Regions from separate parts of the Arthrobacter sp. Marseille-P9274 genome, predicted to be linked through region 2. Evidence: predicted binding sites of a transcription regulator. Region 2 holds the regulator's gene; each other region holds the start of a gene.
The links. The regulator LexA, encoded in region 2, represses DNA repair genes until DNA is damaged. The targets are predictions, from matches to a motif close to TCGAACANNTGTTCGA.
Positions count from the first base shown of each region.

Region 1: the regulator LexA is predicted to act here: its motif matches at 3,826-3,841, upstream of OC550_RS08795 (HNH endonuclease signature motif containing protein).
Region 3: the regulator LexA is predicted to act here: its motif matches at 2,395-2,410, upstream of OC550_RS21000 (LexA family transcriptional regulator).

Region 1 covers NZ_CAMPOV010000001.1:1,925,483-1,931,156, forward strand. Annotated here, with positions in the region: gene OC550_RS08785 (alpha/beta fold hydrolase) at 1-433, shown strand, start outside; gene OC550_RS08790 (serine/threonine-protein kinase) at 812-1,795, shown strand; gene OC550_RS08795 (HNH endonuclease signature motif containing protein) at 2,019-3,812, opposite strand; gene OC550_RS08800 (fumarylacetoacetate hydrolase family protein) at 4,200-5,674, shown strand, end outside.
Region 2 covers NZ_CAMPOV010000001.1:1,057,396-1,063,069, reverse strand. Annotated here, with positions in the region: gene OC550_RS04825 (histidinol-phosphate transaminase) at 1-719, opposite strand, end outside; gene OC550_RS04820 (LysM peptidoglycan-binding domain-containing protein) at 790-1,155, opposite strand; gene lexA (transcriptional repressor LexA) at 1,410-2,171, shown strand; gene OC550_RS04810 (ATP-dependent DNA helicase) at 2,190-4,145, opposite strand; gene hflX (GTPase HflX) at 4,192-5,674, opposite strand, start outside.
Region 3 covers NZ_CAMPOV010000004.1:125,812-131,485, forward strand. Annotated here, with positions in the region: gene OC550_RS20990 (FAD-dependent oxidoreductase) at 1-420, opposite strand, end outside; gene OC550_RS20995 (Y-family DNA polymerase) at 573-1,970, opposite strand; gene OC550_RS21000 (LexA family transcriptional regulator) at 1,963-2,382, opposite strand; gene OC550_RS21005 (hypothetical protein) at 2,535-2,927, shown strand; gene OC550_RS21010 (glycoside hydrolase family 65 protein) at 2,944-5,313, opposite strand; gene OC550_RS21015 (PfkB family carbohydrate kinase) at 5,323-5,674, opposite strand, start outside.

The DNA of each region.
Region 1 (5,674 bases), 870 kb from region 2:
GGCGTGGGAGTTCGGTGCCACCCAGCCCGAACTGGTCCACAGAATCGTGCTCGGCGGGCCCGGCGCCCACGACCCCCTGGCCGACTTCGACCTGCCGGCCGCCCAGCGCTACCTGGCGGACGGCTCGGAGATCGCAGACCCGTCCACGGCGGAGCTGCTGCGCATGGCCCAGCTGGTGCCCGGCAATGACGTCTTTGCCCTGCTGACCATGATCGAAGCGATCAAGACGGAGCCGTTCGTCCCCTCCGAGGCCGTACCGCGAATGCCCGTGCTGCTGGTGGCGGGTGAACGAGATGAGATGGCGCGGACGGCACCGGAGCTGGCCAAGCTGGCTCCCCGCGCCGAGCTGCAGTGGCTCCCGGCCAGGACCCATGCCAACGCCATCACCAGCCGGGCCTTCAAGACAGCCGCCATCGACTTCCTCGCCAGCTAGAGGCCTCCTCACGGCAGCCAGCCGTGATGGGCGGGCGCCTCGCGGCAGCCAGCCGTGACGGGCGGGCGCCTCGCGGCAGCCAGCCGTGATGGGCGGGCGCCTCGCGGCAGCCGCCCATGATACGCCGATCTATGCGCGACGTCCTGGCCCTCCAGCCCGCTGCCCCGCTGTCCCGCTGCGGCACTCACGCCTAGCTGCGTCACGTCGGCGTCCTCCCCGGCCCGTTCCGCTGCCCCGCTGCGGCACTTACAGCCCAACTGGGCTGCCTCGCCGGCGGTGCGGCGCTGCTCACGATGCCGGGAAATGGTCCCGGGTGCGACAGCCGTACCGTAGAATTGAGGCAAATCAGCAGACTTACATCCTGGGCGTGGAGGCTTGGTGGACATTCTCCTTGGGGGTCGCTACAGGACTGGCGAACTCATCGGTACGGGCGGCGCAGCCACCGTATTCCGGGCACTCGACGAAACGTTGCACAGGGACGTGGCGGTCAAGATGTTCACGCCGACAACGCCCGACGACGACGCTTACCGGCGGCAGCATACCGAAACCCTGCTGCTGGCGACCTTGAGCCACCCGGTGCTGGTCACCCTGCTCGACGCCGGGCTGTACGAAGATTCCAGCGGCACCATGAGCAACTATCTGGTGATGGAGCTCATCGAGGGCCAGGACCTGCGCAAGATGCTGGCCGCCGGCCCGCTTAAGCCAGCAGCCGTCGCCAACATCGGCGCCGACTTGGCTGATGCCCTTAATTACATTCATGAGAACGGCGTCGTGCACCGCGACATCAAGCCTGCCAACATCCTGATGTCCAACACCGGCAGCCTGGACACGCGGCTGCACCCGAAACTGTCGGACTTCGGCATCGCGCGCGTCGTCGATGCCTCGGTAGCCACGGTTCATGGAGCAACCATCGGTACAGCCAACTACCTCAGCCCGGAACAGGCCCTGAGCCAGCCCGTCACGCCGGCCTCGGACATTTACTCACTCGGCTTGGTGCTGCTGGAATGCCTCACCGGGGAAAAGGCCTTCCCCGGTCCCATCGTCGAATCCGCCGTCGCCAGGCTTCTGAAGGACCCGCCGATCCCGGAGACCATCGGCGCCGACTGGCAAGAACTCCTGGGCCGGATGACTGCCCGTGAACCCGACAACCGGCCGACGGCGCATGAAGTCGCACTGCAGCTACGGTCCTGGACCGAAACCGTCGTTCTGCCACCGAACGCTGGAACCCGGGAGTCGTCTCCTCCCGCTCCCGTTGAGGCACAGCTGCACCGTATCAGCGCCGTCAGTCCCGACACCGGCAACGTCACCACGGGCAATGTGGTGATCCCCACTCCGCCGAACCGGGCGCCCAGCGTCGGCTGAACTGAGTTGGCTACGGGGAACAACCTAGGCCGCAGTTCGACTAGCAGCTCCAAATCCCAACGAACCCGGGATGTCGCCCTCCGCTTTCACCGCCGACGCCCAGCGGCCGTCATGGCTGTTCCTGGAAGTAGCTACTGCTCCGGTGTGACTACGTCCTAACGCGACTGGTGTATCGACGAAGGTAGCTACTGTCTTGACGGAAGTAGCTACAGCCCTGACGGGGCTACCGTCTTGACGGAAGTAGCTGCTGACTTCGTGACTTTGGTCGAGGCGGGAGGCTCGTCTGCCAATACGCATTGCGCAAAGGTCTTCTATCCGGATCAATGTAGGCGGGCGGAGTGAACCAAGGAATCCCCTCTGCAACTTTGATCGTCCAGTTGCCTTGCTCGATCAAATCATGATGCAGAATGCACAGGCAGACGCCGTTGGAGACACTCGTGTGCCCGCCGGCCCACCACGGCACGATATGGTGCGCTTCCGTCCAGAAGGCCGGCATCGTGCATCCCGGGAAGGCGCAGCCCTTGTCCCTGGCCACGAGCGCCCGGCGTGTGGCTCGGTTGAAGAACCGTTGTGAGCGACCCAGATCCAGGACTTCGCCTCGGGACCCGAGAACGGCAGGGATTATCTCTGCATCGCAGGCCATGCGGCGGGCTGCCGTCGCTGAAATGGGCCCGTTGAAAACCGCATTTGCGCCGCCTGTCAGGAGTCCGGCGAGTTGCTCGTATCCGGTGGTAACAACGACCTGGGCCCGGTGTCCGCCGGAATCCGGAAGCCGACCGGTGTTCAGGGCAATCTTGCACGTGCTGACAAGTCCGGCGAGCAATTTCTGCGCCCTGGTGCAGCCGTCCAGTCCCGCCAGCACGCTAGGCGCCAGGGCCGGATTGTCCGACACAAAGGCCGCGTCCGCCTGATCGGCCCACCTCGCGTCTTCGTCGGCGCGGGTTTGCCGACCGAGGGTGTCTGCTTCGGCTTCAATTCGCCCACCCACACCACCCGTCCCGACCGCTTCAGAGCCTCCGCCGACACCAGCCGTCCCGACCCCTTCCACGCCACCGCCAACACCAGCCGTCCCGACCGGTTCAACGCCTCCACCCACACCACCCGTCCCGACCGATTCAGATCCTCCGTCGGCCGCGACTTGGATCGCGTCCGGTCGAATGCGCGGGTTGGTCGCGGTGTTCATGGCGGTCGCCATGGCTTCGTACTGTTCGTCCGTGGTGTTGATGACGAACTGGTGCAGCCCCCGCCGCCGGCCTCGGTAGAAGACGCCTTGGCGGGCCTTGAGCTCTTCCTCGCTCGGCTCGGCTCCATTCTGGTCGACGGCGGTTTCCCAGGTTTTGGCCACCATGCCCAAGGTGTCGGCATCCGTTTCGGCAGCCTGCTGCACTAGGGAGGCTTCCATGGCTTCCAACGTCTCGTTGTCGGCAACGCAGGCAACACGGGCGAGCGAATCGGTCACCAGGGCAGCAGCGTGGCCGCTGACCTCACCTGCAGCCATCGCCTGGGCGAGCGACGGCAGGGCAGGTGCTCCGACTTCCCCATCGAGCCGAACCGGCCTAGCGATGGCCTTCCCGACCCTGATCCGGCGCCGCGCCTCCACAATGCCGATTCCCAACCGCGAGCGCAGATACTCAGCGTTGTTGGCGAACTCGGTCTTCCGCCGTTTGCGGTTCCTTACTGCCAGCTCCGACGAGCCCAATGGGTCCTGCATCCCAATGGCGGCCGCAGGGTCGGCCCACGCAGCGGTGCCGAAATCGGCCGCCGTCGACTGACTGGGAGCGGAGTTTCCAACCGTGGCGGCTAGGTCAGCCTGTTCGACGGCGTGGGCACCCACGGCCTGGAAGAACTCCACGACCTTCGATACATCTTCGAAGGCTGCTACAACTGCAGCCAAATCCAGAGGTGGCAGAACCGCTGCCTCGGCTTGGAACCGGGCAGCCAATTCCAGCAGGCGCTCACGGATTCCGAGGATGGATGCTTCCATCTCTTCGGTTGCGTCCAATGGGATGAGGGCCATGCCGCCACCCTACGAGCACAGGCATTCGAAGGCGAGAAAAAACAGGCGGTGTGTAGGTACAGTCGGCATCCCGGCAGTAGGCGGTTCTGAGCGGAGCCGGTTCTGAGCGGAGCCGGTTCTGAGCGGAGTCGGTTCTGAGCGGAGTCGGTTCTGAGCGGAGTCGTCCCATTCGTGGAGTCGTCCGCCAGAAGGGGCCACAGCCCGCCCGCGTCCCCGCTCCCGCCCCACGCTCCAAGGGAGCGAATGACTGACCGTTTGGAAATGTTCCGACCAGGGGTTGACGTGATCGGCCACACAGGCCATGATGGATCGTATACGATTTCGTACATCACATCAGGAGGAGCTTTGTCCGACGGCAACAACGCCCGAAGCACCGCGCAGGCCACCCTGCAGCAAGTGGACGCCCAGACCATCAATGAGGCCGGCAAGGTCCTGGCGGTCCACCTCTCCTACCGCTCGCGCGCCGAACAGCGCGGCCGGATTCCCGCCAACCCCTCGTACTTCATGAAGGCCCCGTCGTCGCTGGCCCTCACCGGCGGAACGGTCGAACGTCCGGCCGGTACTGAACTTCTGGCCTTCGAGGGTGAAGTCGCCTTGGTGATCGGCACCGCCGCACGCCGCGTTTCGGTCGAGGACGCGTGGGGACACGTCGGCTTCGTGACCGCCAGCAATGACCTCGGCGTCTACGACATCAAGTACGCCGACAAGGGTTCGAACATCCGCTCCAAGTCAGGCGACGGCTTCACGCCGTTCGGCCCGGCCCTGCTGCCGGCGGCCGACGTCAACCCGGACGCGCTGCGCATCCGCACTTGGGTCAATGGCGAGATTGTCCAGGACGACACGACCGCGGGGCTGATCTTTTCCTTCGCCCGGATCGTTGCCGACCTGTCCCAGCTGATGACCCTGCAGCCGGGTGACGTCATTCTCACCGGAACGCCCGCCGGCTCCTCGGTCATTGTTCCCGGCGATGTCGTGGAGGTCGAGGTCGCTGACGAGGCAGCGGGGCTGAGCACCGGACGCCTGGCAACGACCGTAGTCCAGGGCGAGCACGGCTTCGCGTCCTTTGGCGACACCCCGAAGATCACGGACAAGGACCGCGTCGATGCCTTCGGCAGCGAAGAGGCGGCCGGTTTGGCTCCGGCCGTAACGGGCAAGTCGGCGCTGACGGACGACGTCAAGGCCAAGCTGCTCTCGGTCGCCACGGCGACGATTTCCGGCGCACTGCGCAAGCGCGGCCTCAACAACGTCAGCGTCGATGGGCTGCTGGCCACCAAGCCGGGCCAGAAAGTCATCGGCACTGCCCGGACGCTGCGTTACGTGCCCAATCGCGAAGACCTGTTCAAGAGCCACGGCGGCGGCTACAACGCCCAGAAGCGGATCATCGACGCCGTCGGACCCGGCGAGATCCTGGTCATGGAGGCGCGCGGCGAGAAGGGCTCGGGCACGCTCGGCGACATTCTCGCCATGCGCGCCCAGGTCCGCGGCGCCGAAGCCATCATTACCGACGGCGGCGTCCGTGACCTTTCCGAGGTGGCGGCCCTGGACATCCCCACGTTCTACAACGGTGCCCATCCCGCGGTGCTCGGGCGCAAGCATGTCCCGTGGGACTACGACGTGACCATCGGCTGCGGCGGCGCCACGATCCAGCCCGGGGACATCATCGTCGCGGACGACAACGGCATCCTCGTGATCCCGCCGGCCCTGGCCGCCGAAATCGCCGACGAGGTCGTCGAGCAGGAACGCCGCGACAGCTTCGTGTTCCAGATGGTCAAGGAAGGCCACAAGATCGATGGTCTGTTCCCGATGAACGCCGACTGGCTGGCCAAGTACCAGCAGTGGGTTGCAGAAGGCAACGGGGCCTG
Region 2 (5,674 bases):
CCGACGCGGGCGCCGGCGAGGGCGAAGGCCTTGCTCATGGTCCGCGAAACGATCAGCCGCTCCCTGCCCGGCAGGAGCGTCAGGGCACTGTCCGTCCCGACATGGGCAAATTCTGCATACGCTTCATCGACGATGACGATCGCCTGGCTCGCTTCGCCGGCTTCGTAGACAGCTTCGACGACATCGAGCCCGAGCGCGGTCCCGGTCGGATTGTTCGGTGAACACAGGACGACAATGTTGGCTGCGGTATCACGGACCGCCTTGGCAGCTTGGTCGGCGGTCAGGCCGAAGTCCGCGTCGCGGCGGACGGTCACGTACTCCGTGTCCGTGCCGCTGGCAAGGAGGGGATACATCGAGTAGGTGGGCGGAAAACTCAGCAGCCGGCGCCCCGGGCCGCCGAAGGCCTGCAGTATCTGCTGCAGTACCTCGTTGGACCCGTTCGCTGCCCACATGTTCCCGGCGGAGAGCCCGTGACCGAGGTAGTTGGCCAGCGCCTCCCGCAGCTCCGTGAATTCGCGGTCCGGGTAGCGGTTCAGGCCCCCCACCGCCGACTGGACGCGCGCCGCAATCGCGTCGGCAACCTCCTGAGGCAGCCCGTGCGTATTTTCGTTGACGTTGAGAAGCACGGGTACGTCGAGTTGCGGAGCTCCGTACGGTGTCAGCCCGCGCAGGTTGTTGCGCAGGGGCAGTCGGTTGAGTAGATCCAGCTGGTCGTTCACCTGACCAGCTTAGGCTCCGGCGGGCCCGGGGCAGGAATCGGGCCTGCCGGAGCGGCTCTTATTACAGCTGCTAGTCCCCCAGCGGGACGAACAGCCGCTGTCCGGCACGAACGACGGAATTCGGCAGATTGTTCAGCTGCTGGATCTCGGCAATGACATCGTGCGGGTGGCGGTCCGGCGCTGCCAGCACGGCCACATCCCACAGCGTCTGGCCGGGCGCGACGGCGACCGACACGGTGCGGCCGGGGCCAAGGTCAGGCCCCGAGCTGGCCAGGGCCGGCGCCGTAAAGAAGCCGATCAGGGTCAGCAGGACTGCGACGCCAAGCATCAGGGGCAACCCGATGAGCACCAGGCGGCCGCGGCGGGTGAGCCGCAGCGCGGGCGTCGAGCCGGGCAAAGCCTGCGGGGCGACGTGCGGGGCGAGCTGAACAGACATGAGGGTACCTTCCCGTTCCGCGTGCATATGCATCTTGGTTTCGAACGCATATTCGAACTGTCGGTTTCCATTTGTAGCACTTGTGATCGAATGTTGTCGAGACTCGATCGAATAAATGTTTGAGATCGTAGTAGGGCTGCCCTAGGCTTGAAGAAATGGCGGCCATGCCTGAGTCCATCAGCTGCCACTGACAACATTGGACCGGCCACCCCTGGCTAGCCCGGGGTGGCCGGATAGAGAACCGGGGCCAGTTCATGTCGAGGAAGATTGCAGCTACTTCAGGTGCCGACGGCACGGGAACCGCACGCAAGCGCGCGGCCGCGTCCCCCAAGAGCCTGACGCCCCGCCAGAAGAAGATCCTCGAAAGCATCCAGCGTTCCATCAGCGCCAAGGGCTACCCGCCGTCGATGCGCGAGATCGGTGACACCGTCGGGCTCGCCAGCCTCTCCAGCGTCACGCATCAGCTCTCGCAGCTGGAGAAGCTCGGCTATATCCGCCGCGATCCCAAGCGGCCGAGGGCCATGGAGGTCCTGACGCCGCTGACGCTCGAGAAAGGGGCGGTGGAGATCGAAGGCATGGCCGAGCCGGAGAAACTCCGCAGCATCGGCGGCCTGTCGGTATCGGAACTGGCCACGGCTTCCGATACGGCGATCGTTCCGCTGGTCGGCAGGATCGCCGCGGGCGGGCCCATCCTGGCGGACCAAGTGGTCGAGGACGTCATGCCCCTCCCCCGGCAGCTCGTCGGGCACGGCGAGCTCTTCATGCTCAAGGTCTCCGGCGATTCCATGATCGATGCCGCCATCTGCGACGGAGACTGGGTCGTCGTCCGCCGGCAGCCGAGCGCCGTCAACGGCGAAATCGTCGCCGCGCTGCTGGACGACGAGGCTACCGTCAAGACTTTCCGGCAGCGGGATGGCCACACCTGGCTGCTGCCGCAGAACACCCAGTATGAACCGATCCTCGGCGACGGCGCGACGATCATGGGCAAGGTCGTTTCGGTGATGCGCGCCCTGTAGCCGCCGCCCGGCGGGCCCTCAGCCCGCCAGGCGCTGCAGGATCTGGAGCGCCGTCGCCCGGTCCTTCGTCGACCAGAACGGCGGCAGCGCCGCCCTGAGGAAGCCCCCATACCGGGCATTGGCCAGTCTCGAATCGAGCACGGCCACCATGCCCCGGTCCCCCGCGGCACGGATAAGCCGTCCGGCACCTTGGGCAAGCCGTACCGCGGCGTGCGTGGCCGAAATGGTCATGAAACCGTTCCCGCCCGCCTGCGACACTGCCCGCGTGCGGGCGGTCATGAGCGGATCGTCCGGCCGGGGGAAGGGAATCCTGTCGATGACCACCAGGCGGCAGGCCTCTCCCGGCACGTCGACCCCCTGCCACAGCGTCATCGTCCCGAACAGGCAGGTATTCGGTTCGCTCGAGAATTGCCGGACCAGCGCCGCCATCGACGACTCGCCCTGGCAAAGGATCGTGAAGGGCAGCCGCTTGCGCATCTCCGCGGCGGCATCCTCGGCGGCCCGCCGCGACGAGAACAGTCCGAGGGCACCTCCATTGGAGGCGCGAAGCAACGCTTCGAGCTCGTCCAACTGCTCGGGGCTTGTCCCCCGGCCTGGCTTTGGCAGGTGGGAGGCCACATAGAGCACGCCCTGCTTCGGGTAGTCGAACGGGCTCCCGACATCGGCGCTGCTGTACTTCGGCGCTCCTTCGCCCAGCAGGCCCAGCGAGCCGGCGACGGCGTCGAAGGCGTTGCCGATGGCGAGGGTCGCGGACGTGAGGACGACGGTGTGGCCCTCGAAAAGCCCCTCGCGAAGCCGGGAAGCCACCGACAGCGGCGCCACGTTCAGCATCGGCGGCAGGGTCTCGTCCGGAGGTCCGTAACCGCTGCCCGCTGTGAAGCTGCTGGGACGGGTTATCCATAGGACCTCCCGGCTGTGGGCGGTGGACACTACCCGGTCGCACAGCTCCAGGATGGCCGCCAGCCGTGACCTTGCCATCTGCCTGCCGCCGTCCGCCGCGCCCGAGCCATCGGGCTTGGAGTCGGACAGTGCCGTTCGAGCCGCCTCCCGCAGCTGGGTCAACGCCAGTTCCTGCTCGGGCCGCAATCCGGCCGCCATGAGTCCGGACGGAACCGAATCGAATGCCGCTTCGAAGCTCTTGGCGGCAGCGTTCAGCGCATCGACGCTGATTGCCGTGTGCTTGCGGGCACTGGAGGCGGCGGCGGTGATCATGGCGGCCGAGAGTTGTCCGGAGACCGCCCCCGTCACGCGATCCTGCAACTCATGGGCCTCGTCAATAACAACGAAGTCGTAGTCCGGCAGGACGGCCAGCCCCTCGAACGCGTTGATGGCCAGCATCGCGTGGTTGGTGATCACCACGTCGGCCTCTGCCGCGTGCATGCGTGCGCGCTCACTGAAGCATTCCGCCGCGACCGGACACCGCTGGGCCCCGAGGCACTCCATGGCGCTCACGGAGACCTGCCGCCAGGCCCGGTCGCTGACCCCAGGGACAATCTCGTCCCGGTCCCCCGTGTCGGTCTCCTCGGCCCAGGCCCGCAGCCGCTTGATTTCCTGTCCCAGAGCGGTGGTCGGCCCGGGGGCCGGCGCCGGATGCGGGACGGTCTCATCGGCGAGGTCGAAGAGCGCCTCCGGAGCATCGTCCGCCGGGAAACCGCCGTCGACCTTGTGCAGGCACAGGTAGTTGTTCCGGCCCTTGAGCAACGCGGCATCGATCGGTCGCGGAAGCTCATCGGCGATGGCTTCCAGCAGCCGCGGCAGGTCCCGTTTGACGATCTGGGACTGCAGGGCGAGGGTAGCCGTCGCGACGATCGCCGGCTTCTCGCTCTCCAGCGCATGCACGATCAGTGGAATCAGGTAGGCAAGGGACTTGCCCGTTCCCGTGCCCGCCTGGACCAGGAGATGTTCACGCCGCCGGAAGGCCCCATCGACCCGGCCGGCCATATCGTGCTGGCCCTGGCGGTCCTGCCCGCCCATCGCCTGCACGGCGACGTCGAGCAGGCGCAGGGCCTCCGCCTGTCCCTCAGCCACGCCGGATGAAGGCCTCGAGTTCGGCCGCCAGGCCCTCCCTGACCATGACTTCGAGTTCGGTGCCCTCTTCGCCATGGTCCATCGACAGGATCTCCGCGTCCGGGCTGTGCAGCCGGCTCACGACGTCGCCCCTGTCATAAGGAATCAGGAGGTCGAGCTTGACGGCGGGCCGGGGAATGCCGTCGCTGATGGCCTGGAGCAGTTCGGGGATGCCCTGCCCGGTACGGGCCGACACCACGACATGCCGCGGTTCCCGCTGGCGAAGCCGTTCGATGACGAACGGATCAGCTGCGTCAGCCTTGTTGAGCACGATGATCTCGGGAATCTTGCGCGCATCCACTTCCGTCAGCACCTCGCGGACCGCTGCGATCTGGCCTTCCGGATCGGGATGGGATGCGTCCACCACGTGGAGGATCAAATCCGCGTCGGCGGCTTCCTCAAGAGTCGACCGGAACGCTTCCACCAGTTGCGTGGGCAGCGAGCGGACGAAACCGACGGTGTCCGCCAGCGTGTAGCCGAGCCCGTCCGAGGTTTCGGCCTTGCGGACCGTCGGGTCGAGGGTCGCGAACAGCGCGTTCTCCACGAGGACGCCGGCGTTGGTCAGCCGGTTGAGCAGCGAGGACTTGCCGGCGTTGGTGTAGCCGACGATCGCGACCGATGGCACGGCGTTGCGCTTGCGGTTGGCCCGTTTGGTCTCCCGCGCCGGCTTCATTCCGGCGATCTCGCGCCGCAGTTTGGCCATGCGCGTGCGGATGCGCCGCCGGTCCAGCTCGATCTTGGTTTCGCCGGGGCCACGGGAACCGATTCCGCCGCCGGCCGCGCCGACGCGGCCGCCGGCCTGGCGGGACATGCTTTCGCCCCAGCCACGCAGGCGCGGCAGCAGGTATTCCAGCTGGGCGAGTTCGACCTGTGCCTTGCCCTCGCGGCTCTTGGCGTGCTGCGCGAAGATATCGAGGATCAGGGCGGTGCGGTCAATGACCTTGACCTTGACGATGTCTTCAAGACCACGCCGCTGCGAGGGCGACAGCTCGCCGTCGACAATCACCGTGTCAGCGCCGGTGGACATGACGATGTCCCGCAGTTCCTGCGCCTTGCCCGATCCCAGGAACGTTCCGGGGTCCGGCTTGAGGCGGCGCTGGACGACGCCGTCGAGGACTTCCGACCCCGCGGTCTCGGCCAGTGCGGCCAGTTCACGCAGGGAATTGTCCGCGTCTGCCGCCGTCCCCTCGGTCCACAAGCCGGCCAGCACGACCCGCTCCAGTCGGAGCTGGCGGTACTCGACCTCGGTGACGTCTTCCAGTTCCGTCGACAGCCCGGCCACGCGCCGCAAGGCGCGCCGCTCCTGAAGGTCCTGCTGCTCGCCGTCGAACTCCGAATGCTCTTCGTCCAGCGCGGAGATGGCCTGTGCCTTGCCCCGGAAACCGCTGCCGGTCTTGGTGCGGGCTGCGGAATCCTTGGCCAGAATCCGGTCGATG
Region 3 (5,674 bases), on a different contig from region 2:
CAGCGGCACCCGGTCATACGGCTCGTGCGGTTCATCGCCGACCAGCGTCAGCTTCCCCTCGAAACCCTTCCGGCGCAGACTCTCCGCCGCGCGCAGCCCGGTCAGGGACGCGCCGACGATCACGATGCGGCCGGTCGACAGATGCCCATGGTCCTTCCCCTGGTCCGCAGACTGTCCAGTCGCGGCGCGCTCCGATACCAACGATCCCTCGGTCGGCCGCTCCAGTCTCCGTAGCTGGTCCAGCTCGATCGCCTGGACCGGGCAGGCCGCCGCCGCCCGCAGGATGCGTGTGCGCTGCCCGTCGTCCGGGTCCGGGTCGTAGACCAGCGCCTCGTCGCCCTGCATGGTGAAAACGCCCGGGGCCAGGAAGGCGCACTGGCCGTAACCCTGGCATTTGGTGAGGTCGACGACGAGTCGCATGCCGGTCTTCCCCTTTGGCGGGAACCGCCCGGACAGGCGGAGGCTTGATGGAGTGAATCGAGCTTAGACCCGTTGACTACGGCGGCGGAAGGGCCGACGCACCGGCCGCACGGGCCGTTGCCTGCACGGCGCCGGCCGCCCGGTCCGCAGCCTCAGGCCCGGACCACCGGCAGATCCGACCAATTCGTCGTGTACTTCGGCGAGGAGAACTCGCGCTTCATCGACCACGCTGCCGGCTCGGCCATCCCGCCCTGCCCCAGCCCGATGGCCGACTCCCCGAACTTCGCCCGGACGCTGCCCAGCAGGTCCCCGATGTGCCGCTGTTCCAGCTCGCTGACGAACGGGTCGAAGGCCTCCTGCGCGTCTGCCGGTTCCAGCCCGCTGAACAGCACGCCGGCACGCACATATTTCTGCCCCGGCTCAAAACACCCCCGCATCGCGGCGACGGCAGCCCGGGTGAGCTGGATCGGATCCTGTGTGGGTGCCGGAAACTGCACGCTGGCGGATGGAAACGACGACGCGCCCCCCGAGAAGCGGCTGGTCCCCGCCGTCACCGTCAGCACCGTCGCCCGCAGGCCGTCCTCCGCCATCCGCGCCGCCGCGCGCTGCGCGTAGACGGCCATCACCTGGTCCATCTCCTCGGACGAAGTCACCGGCGTGGAAAAGCTGCGCGAGAACATGACCTGCTGCTTGTCGGCCCGCTCATCGATCGGCGGGATGCACGGCGTCCCGTTCAGCTCCAGCACGGTCCGCTGCAGCACCACGGAGAACCGCTTCCGGATCATCAGCGGATCCGCCGCTTTCAGGTCCGCGATCGAATCGATTCCCAGCGCCGCCAGCCGCTGCCCGGTCTTGCGCCCCACACCCCACAGGCCGGTGGCCGGAACGCGGGACTGGATCCGCCGGATCTCGCCCGCCGGCATCGAGTCCAGCGAGCAGACCCCGGCCATCCCCGGGTTGCGCTTGGCGATATGGTTGGCGAATTTCGCAAGCGTCTTTGTCGGCGCCACCCCTACACAGACCGGGACGCCGACATACCGGCCGACGGCGGCGCGCACCCGGGCGGCCGTCTCGCGCAGCTGCGCCTCGCTGCCGGGCAGCCCAAGGAAGCACTCGTCGATCGAGTAGATCTCCTGCCACACGCCGAACCGTCCGAGCACCTCCATCACCCGCGAACTCAGGTCCCCGTACAGCTCGTAATTGCTCGAACGCGCCACCAGCCCCCAGCGCCGCGCCAGCGGCGCCACCTGGAACCACGGAGTCCCCGTCGCGATCCCCAGCGCCTTCGCCTCCTCGGACCGGGCCACCACGCAGCCGTCGTTATTGGAAAGAACGACGACGGGACGGCCTTCCAGCCTCGGGTCAAAGACGCGTTCGCAGGAGACATAGAAGTTATTCACATCTACCAGGGCGATCCGGCCGGCGGACGGGTCTTCCGGGCGCGGGGACGCACCGCCCGCGGGCGGTGCGCCGCGGTCCTCAGGCCAGGAGCCGCCGTCGTTATCCGCGGCCCCGCCGTCCCTGGCCCTGGCCCCGCCACCGTCAGACATGGTGCAGGCAGCGGGTGACGACGCCCCAAATGTGCAGGTCCGCAAGTTCCGGCACCTCGGTGGGGACACCGCCGTCGTCCGTCTGCAGGCTCACCTTCCCATGGCCCGCACGAAGCCGCCGCACCGCCAGCTCCCCCTCAAGCACGGCAATGACGACGGATCCGTCCCGCGGAGTCAGCGAACGGTCCACGATCAGCTCGTCCCCGTCGCTGATCCCGGCCGCGGCCATCGAATTGCCGGACACCCGCATGATGAACGTGCTGGTGCGGTCCCGGATCAGGTGCCGGTTCAGGTCGATACCGCCGTGGAAGTAGTCGCGGGCGGGAGAGGGAAAACCGCTGGCCTGGGCCGTCGAGCCGGCTCCGCCGGAGGGCGGCGCCGTGCCGTCGAAAAGTCCTGCCGGATCCTGCACCGCACACCGCCTTCGAATGTATGTTCGATCCATTGAGGATACCACCTGACTCCCCCGAATTGGGCGTTTCCGGCACCCGTACCCGCCCGTAGACTTGGCGCATCTCACGCACCGGGGGACAGTCTGGCAACACCTAGGCCGGGAGGCACGCAATGGACTTTTGGGAAAACTTCTGGGACGTCATCTGGTGGTTCTTCTGGTGCTTCGTCTTTGTCTCCTACCTGTTCGCCCTGTTTGGCGTAATTACGGACCTGTTCCGGGACCGGTTCCTCAGCGGCTGGTGGAAGGCGGTCTGGATCTTCTTCCTGATCTTCGTGCCGTTCCTGACCGTGCTGATCTACCTGATCGCCCGGGGCCGCACGATGGCGGAACGGTCCCAAGAGGCCGCACATGCCCAGGCGGTGGCGACCGAGGCCTACATCCGCCAGACCGCGGGGACCGGGGCCAGCCCGGCCGATGAGATCGCCAAGGCTCAGGATCTGCTGGACCGCCAGCTGATCAGGCCCGATGAGTTCGAAAAGATCAAGGCCAAGGCCTTGGCCTGACCCTAACCTAAGCCGCTCAGGCCGGGTGCCCGCCGGGCACCCGGCCTGCTGGCTGTTCCGGTGCCGGAAGAAGAGGTTCCGGCGAGCGCAGCGGGGCTTCGGCCGGCAAGCCGGGAGCGACAGCATACTCCGTGCCGTCAATTGTTAGCCGGACCTCCGTTTCGGGCTCCGCGGCGGATGTGCCGGCGTCGAGCAACCGGATGACGGTACCCGCGGCGGTGGTTTCCACACCGAAGCGGTGCCCCCGCCATTGGAAGCGGTACGCAATGCGCGCCAACTGCGCGGGCAGCCGCGGGGCCAACTGCAGCTTGCCTCCGTCGACCTGCAGCCCGCCGAGACCGCAGGCGAGAGCCAGCCAGGCCCCGGCGAGCGAGGCGAGGTGCAGTCCCTCCTCACTGTCGTGCTGCAGGTCGCGCAGATCCACCAAGGCCGCTTCGCGCAGATAGGCGAGCGCGAGGTCCAGATGCCCGGCCCGGGCGCAGACCACTGCTTGCGCAGCGGCGGAGAGCGAGGAGTCCCGGACGGTGCGGCGCTCGTAGTAATCCAGGTTCCGGGCTGTCTCCTCGGCAGTAAATGCGTCGGAGCACCACCAGAGGGCCAACTCCAGATCTGCCTGCTTGACGACCTGGCGCCGGTAGATCTTCGCGTAGTGCGCGTGGTCCTGGACGGGATAGGCCTCCTGCCGGCCTTCGAAGTCCCACTCCCGGTAAGTGGTGAACCCCTCGTTGGCAGGGTGCACCTGGAGCACCTCGTCATAGGGGATGTACATCGAATCCGCAGCCTCCCGCCAGAGCTGCAGCTCTTCCACCGACACTCCGAGCCGCCGCATTGATTCCGGATCCGCTTCGCAGGCATCCGCCGCCCAGCGCAGGTTCCGTTGGGCCATGAGGTTGGTGAAGACGTTGTCATCCACCACTCCGGTGTACTCGTCCGGGCCCGTCATGCCGTACAGGTGGCAGCGGCCCTCGTGGTCGCGGTGCAGCATCCGCGCCCAGACCCGGGCGGTTTCCGCGAGGACCTCCAGGCCGCCGACGTCCGCCAAGCTCCCGCCGGTGGCGTCCGCCCAGAACACGAAACCCCGGGCGACGTCGGCGTTGATATGTGCCGCGGCGGTGCTGGCCGGCCAATAAGCGGACGTTTCGCCGCCGTCGATGGTGCGCCAGGGGAACGAGGCTCCTTCCAGGCCCAGGACCTGGGCGCGCTCCCGTGCCTGATCCAGCCCCGACGACCGCCAGCGAAGCATCCGCGAGGCGTCCTGCGGACGCAGCAAGGCCATGGCAGGGATCAGGAAGCCGTCGATGTCCCAGAACGTGTGGCCGCTGTAGCCGTAGCCGGTCAGCCCCTTGGCCCCGACGGGGGCGCGGTTGACGCAGGCGGATGCCTGCAACAGTTGGAAAAGGTCGAAGCGCAGGGCCTGCTGGAGTTCCGGAGCCCCATCGATCTCGACGTCCGCGGCCTCCCAGAAACCGTCGAGGACCCGGCGCTGCTCGGCCAGCATCCCTTCCCAGCCCAGCTGCCGTGCACCCTCGAGTGCTGCCGATGCCTGGTCACGCAGGTCCCTTGCCGGATCTTCACGCGACCAGGCATGGCTCACATACTTCACGAATCCGGCGCTTCCGCCCGGCTCCAGCTCGGCCACGATGCTTGTGGCAATCTGGTCCACGCTGTCCGTGGTGTGGACATCGGCACCCTCCGGCAGGACAAGCTCATGCCCGACGGCGACCGCGACGCAGGTTCCGCTTCCCCGTGTGCGGTGCACGAGGTGGCCGCCGGTTGAATGCGAGCCGCGCAGGCAGGGCTCGAAGGGGCTGCCCAGCGCCTCTGCCACGCGGGGATCGCTGTTCTCGACCGGAGGCGGGGTGCCGTTGACCGTGAGCTCCGAGCGAATCACGATCTGCACCGGCTGGTCGACAGCCTGCACTTCATAGCGAATGGCCGCCGCAGAACGGTGGGACAGAGACACCAGACGGGTCGACACCAGCCGCATCCGCGCCCCGGTCGGTGTCCTCCACTCGACTTCGCGGCGCACCGTGCCGGCCCGCAGGTCGAGCACCCGCTCGTGCTGCAACGGTGACGCGTCGCGCACATCCAGCGGCACGCCGTCGACCTGCAGCCGGATCCCTGTGCCGTCGGCCACCCCGATCATGGTCTGGCCGTACTCCGGGTGCCCGTAGCCACCTTCGGGATAGGACAACGGATGGTACTCGTAAACGCCGGCCAGGAATACTCCTGCCGCTGCGCTCGGCTGCTCTTCGTCCAAGGTGCCGCGGAATCCCACATAGCCATTGGCCAAGGCGAAGACAGACTCCGCGAGTCCGAGGGAATCGGGAGCGAGCTCGCTTTCGCGGACCTGCCAGGGATGGGTCGTAAGTGTTCGAGTAGCCACGGTTCCACGCTATCCCGTCGCCGCTGCAGCTTCTTCCCGTGCACGCTGGGCCGCGGTGCGGAGCCGGCCGGCATCAAGTTGCGGGCGCCCTCCGGGCCGCTGGACAACGTCCGCCGCCGCCACGGTCGCCGACCATGCGGCCAGCTCAGCTGTTTCTCCCGCCAGCAACGCCATCGCAAGCGCTGCGACGAAGGAGTCGCCGCCTCCGGTCGGGTCCACCGCTTCCTCCCCCAACAGCGGTATGAATACGTGCCCGCCGGACCAAGCGACGACGTCGCCCTTGCCCGCCACAGACAGCGCGGCGATGCGGGGGCCCTTCGTGAGCAGTTCCAGGGCGGCGCGGACCGCCTCCTGCACGCCG